DNA from 2 places in the Actinoalloteichus fjordicus genome. Region 1 is predicted to be linked to the other one. Evidence: predicted binding sites of a transcription regulator. Region 1 holds the regulator's gene; the other holds the start of a gene.

Region 1 (2,199 bases):
AACCCGACGGGACCCTGCTCAGTGGCTCTGAGGGCGCCGACCAGCCGATCCGTGCGGTCCCCGATGCCACGGGGCTGCTCGCGGCGGAGCTGGAACGTCGGGATCGGGAGGCCGGTCTCTCGTCCGAATCGGCCGCCGAACCCGCCGAACCCGGACGGGACGCGCCGCCGTCCGCCGCCCCGGCGGACACACAGTCGTCAGAGGGCCCGCCCGGCCTGCGGCAGGTCGGCATCAGCGTGGCCGCAGTGACGCTGGCGGCGGGAGTGCTGCTGTGGTGGCGCCGTGGAGGAGGCGGCGCAAGGCGCTGATCAGGGCGGCCGTCGATTCGGCGAATCGGAGAGGCGGGTCGCTTGAGCGGGGCGGTCGGCCGGCGTCGCGGGGTCTGCCCGGGTGCGTGTGCGGGTGCTTGTCCGAGCAGGCTCGGGCCGGATGTCGCGCAAACCGACCTGCTGGCTGGCCGCGGAAGAGCCCGCCTCGCTGAGCATGTGACGCCGACGGTTGTCCGCCGGGCGTGCGGTGCGCCCGGCAGCACGGGCCGCTTCGCCTCGTGGCGGTGAACCGGTGGGAGCACTCTGCTGACTCCCGCAGCGCAGCAACGGGCACCCGAGCACGCGTCGGCGTCGGCGCGCCGCGAACACCGGCTCGGTGTCCTGGCGTGGCCGCCGAAGACCCTCAGGCGGGGTGCTCCTGCTCCCCGCCACCGTGTCGAACTCGCGACGTGTCGAACTCGCGACGTGCCCGGAGAGCGTCCGTCGGGTACCCCCGGCCGAAGCGGCTGCCCCCGTGCCGATCAGAGCCTGCGGAGCACGGCGACGACCTTGCCGAGGATCGTCGACTCGTCGCCCAGAATCGGCTCGTAGGCCGGGTTGTGCGGCATGAGCCACACGTGGTCGTCGCGTCGTTTGAACGTCTTCACCGTGGCCTCGCCGTCGATCATCGCGGCGACCACGTCGCCGTTCTCGGCCGTGGGCTGTTGGCGGACGACGACCCAGTCGCCGTCGGTGATCGCCGCGTCGATCATCGAGTCACCCGCGACCTTCAGCAGGAAGAGCGAGCCTTCGCCGACGATCTCGCGCGGCAGCGGGAAGACGTCCTCCACGGCCTGTTCGGCGAGGATTGGCCCGCCTGCGGCGATCCGACCCAGCATGGGCACGTACACGGGCGCGCCGTCCTGGTCGGGGTCCGCAGCGGCTGGTGCCTGCGGGACGCGGTCGATGGGGAGCACGCCGACGGCCCGAGGACGGTTCGGGTCGCGGCGCAGGTACCCCTTGCGCTCCAACGTCCTGAGCTGGTGAGCGACCGACGACGTCGACGTCAGGCCGACCGCCTCGCCGATCTCGCGCACGCTCGGCGGATAGCCGTTGCGGTCGAGCCACTCCCGGATCACCTCCAGCACCCGATGCTGCCGGGGCGTCAGTGCCTCGACCGAGGCGGCCTCGGACTGCTCGGGTAGTGCACGCACCGCTGCGCCATCGCGCGCGCCGCCGGTGTCCTGCGCCGTCGTCTTGCGTGCCATCTCGTGCCTCCCGGCCTGTCGTGCAGGCCTTGCTCCCGCCACCCTCTCGGGTGCCCCATCAGTCATTCTCACGCTTTGTGCTCGTGAAGAGACCACAACGGTAACTCGTGACCTACGCAAGATCAAACACCTGTTCGAAGGAATTCGCCCCTTGGGCTGGCCTTCCCGCGAATGCAGTGGTAGAAAATCGCACAGGGGTTCTATCGAACATCTGTTCGATTCATGAAAGACCTTCGCGGGAGGACTCGTGACCATTACCTCCGACGAGCGCACGCGACGCGATCACGGCGATCAGTGTGCGCCCGCGCCGCCTCGGGTGCCCGTCCGTCGCGTCGGGCGTGCGGGTGCGGCGCGGGCGTCTGCTCGCCATGGGCGTCTGCTGCGCCTCGGATCGTCCTGTTCGGCGGGCGGTTCCGGCATGCATCGTGCTCGGTCGGCTCCCGCGGCCCGCCTCGGCGCGTCCACGCGGCCGGTCCGGCCGATCGGTCCGCTCGGCCTGGCGGGGCTGGTCCTGGTGCTCGTCGCGCTGCTGCTCGGCATGGCCTGGGCGGCCGCGCGTCCCTCCTCCGCGGGCCCGGTTCCGGAAGCGACGACGATCACCACGGTGGGCGCGGGCGAGACGGTCTGGTCGATAGCGAGGCGGGCGGTTCCTGGCAGCGCTCCAGCCGAGGTCGTCGACCGGA
Region 2 (2,199 bases), 2.5 Mb from region 1:
ACGCATGCTGGCGGGCGTGCGTGAGGTGCGTCTTCGCGAGTCGGAAGACTATTTCGCCGAACTGCGCTTCCCCTCGGCGCGGGCCCGCTGATCGGGCCCGCTGATCGGGTGCGGGACGGGCTCTACGGGGCGGTGCTGCTCACCCGATGATCGCCTGCCGCGCCTGCTGCTCGGCGGTTTCGTTCCGCGTCCGGGCGCCCGAGACGACGCCCTGCCGCGATGCGGGGCTTGACCGGCCGCCCCGGTCCGATGCGGGCTCAGCGGGCGGACTAATCCGGTGGCGGAGTGGGATCGGCGGCCGAGGCGGCGCGGCGTTCTCGCCTGCCCCTGGCCAGCTCGGTGGCCAGCGCGTCCAGCGGCTGGTTCCAGAAGCGGCGGTAACGCTCCAGCCACCCGTCGATCTCCCGTAGCGGCTCCGGGTCCACCGAGTACAGCCTGCGGGCGCCGACCGCCCGGACGGTGGTGAAGCCGTTCTCCCGCAGGACCCGCAGATGTTGGGAGACGCCGGGCTGCGAGATGCCGAACTCCTCCTGCACGATCGAGGTGACCTCGCCTGCCGCTCGTTCGCCGTCGGCGAGGAGTTCCAGGATGCGACGACGGACCGGGTCTCCCAGTACGTCGAACGCATGCATGATCGAACAGCCTTCCAAGCTCGCTCCGGGTAAGTCAAGCGGTGCATCCTCGGCCCGCCGAGGTCGCCCGCTCACTGGTCGCCGACGTGTCCCGGCCGGTTCGCGCTCGAGGCGCCGGAACCTGCGGCCGGGACGTCGGCTCCAGGTCAGGAGGCGTCGATCGGCTGGGCGATGCCGATGAGGTTGCCGCAGGTGTCGTCCAGCACGGCCACCGTCGCGTTGCCCGCCGCGACCGGCGGCGACGGGAACTCGACGCCCAGGCCACGCAGCCGCTCGTACTCCGCCATGACGTCGTCGACGCCGAACAGCGTGGCGGGGATGCCTGCCTCCCGCAGCGCCTGCTGATAGGTGGTCGCGATCGGGCTCCCGTTCGGTTCGAGCAGCAGTTCGACCCCGTCGGGGTCCGAAGGGGAGACGACGGTCAGCCATCGGGCGCCGCCTGCGGGCTCGTCGGTCTTGGGGAGGAAGCCGAGAACGCGGGTGTAGAAGTCCAGCGCCTTGGCCTGATCGGTGACGAAGACGCTGGTGACGGTGATCTTGATCATGAGGTCTCGTTCCCTGCCTGCCTGTCGAGGTTGTTTCGGCGGTCCGCGTGCGGGAGCCGATGTGCGACCTCAAGCTAACTGCTGGTGCTTATATAAGCAATAGCCTATATTGCTGGGGTGTGCGGCGTCGTGGACGCGACGTCGCCCGGCCGTCCGCGCCCCTCCTGTCGCGTCGTCCGCGGGTGGACAGTCATTCGAATATATGTTCGAATCTCCGTCATGAAGTGGGACGCGCAACGCTTGGACGAGGGCGGCGATCAGGCGCTGCCGCTGGAGGTGACCGGTCGGGGCGGGGTCGTGCGCGGCGGCGGGCGCGGCGGGCTCCGGCTGCCGCCCCCGGTGCCGATCGAGGCGGGCACCGACGACGAGGCGATGGCCATCGAGATCACCGCGAAGACCATCATCAACCGGGTGCCGGGCCAGTCGGGCATGCCCTTCGAATGGACGGTGAATCCTTATCGGGGCTGCAGCCATGCCTGTCGTTACTGCTTCGCGCGCAACACGCACACCTATCTCGACCTCGACTCGGGCCGTGACTTCGACACCAGGATCATCGTGAAGGTGAACGCGGGGGCGCTACTGCGTCGCGAGCTGGCGGGCCCCCGATGGCGCGGCGAGTCGATCGCGATGGGCACCAACACCGACCCCTATCAGCGGGCCGAGGGCCGTTACGGGTTGATGCGGGAGATCATCACGGCATTGCGAGACCGGGCCAACCCGTTCTCCATCCTGACCAAGGGAACCCTGATCCTGCGTGATCTCGACCTGATCACCGAGGCCGCGGGCCAGGCCCCGGTGTCGATCGCCGTCTCGGTCGGGTCCGTCGACGAGCCGCTGTGGCGGTCGGTGGAGCCGGGCACCCCCTCGCCGAACCGGAGGCTGGACGTGGTCCGTCGCTTCGCCGAGCGTGGCATCGACGTCACCGTCCTGATGGCGCCGATCCTGCCAGGACTGAGCGATTCGCCGGCGGAACTGGCCCGCACGGTCTCCGCCGTAGTCGACGCGGGCGCCTCGTCGGTGGT

What was found. The regulator LexA, encoded in region 1, represses DNA repair genes until DNA is damaged. The targets are predictions, from matches to a motif close to CGAACACGTGTTCG.
Region 2: the regulator LexA is predicted to act here: its motif matches at 1,373-1,386, upstream of UA74_RS19015 (Rv2578c family radical SAM protein).

The regions. Positions count from the first base shown of each region.
Region 1 is NZ_CP016076.1:1,925,530-1,927,728, forward strand. It holds gene UA74_RS08730 (hypothetical protein) at 1-308, shown strand, start outside; gene lexA (transcriptional repressor LexA) at 791-1,516, opposite strand; gene UA74_RS08740 (LysM peptidoglycan-binding domain-containing protein) at 1,935-2,199, shown strand, end outside.
Region 2 is NZ_CP016076.1:4,466,500-4,468,698, reverse strand. It holds gene UA74_RS19030 (DUF4231 domain-containing protein) at 1-91, shown strand, start outside; gene UA74_RS19025 (ArsR/SmtB family transcription factor) at 270-632, opposite strand; gene UA74_RS19020 (VOC family protein) at 779-1,177, opposite strand; gene UA74_RS19015 (Rv2578c family radical SAM protein) at 1,397-2,199, shown strand, end outside.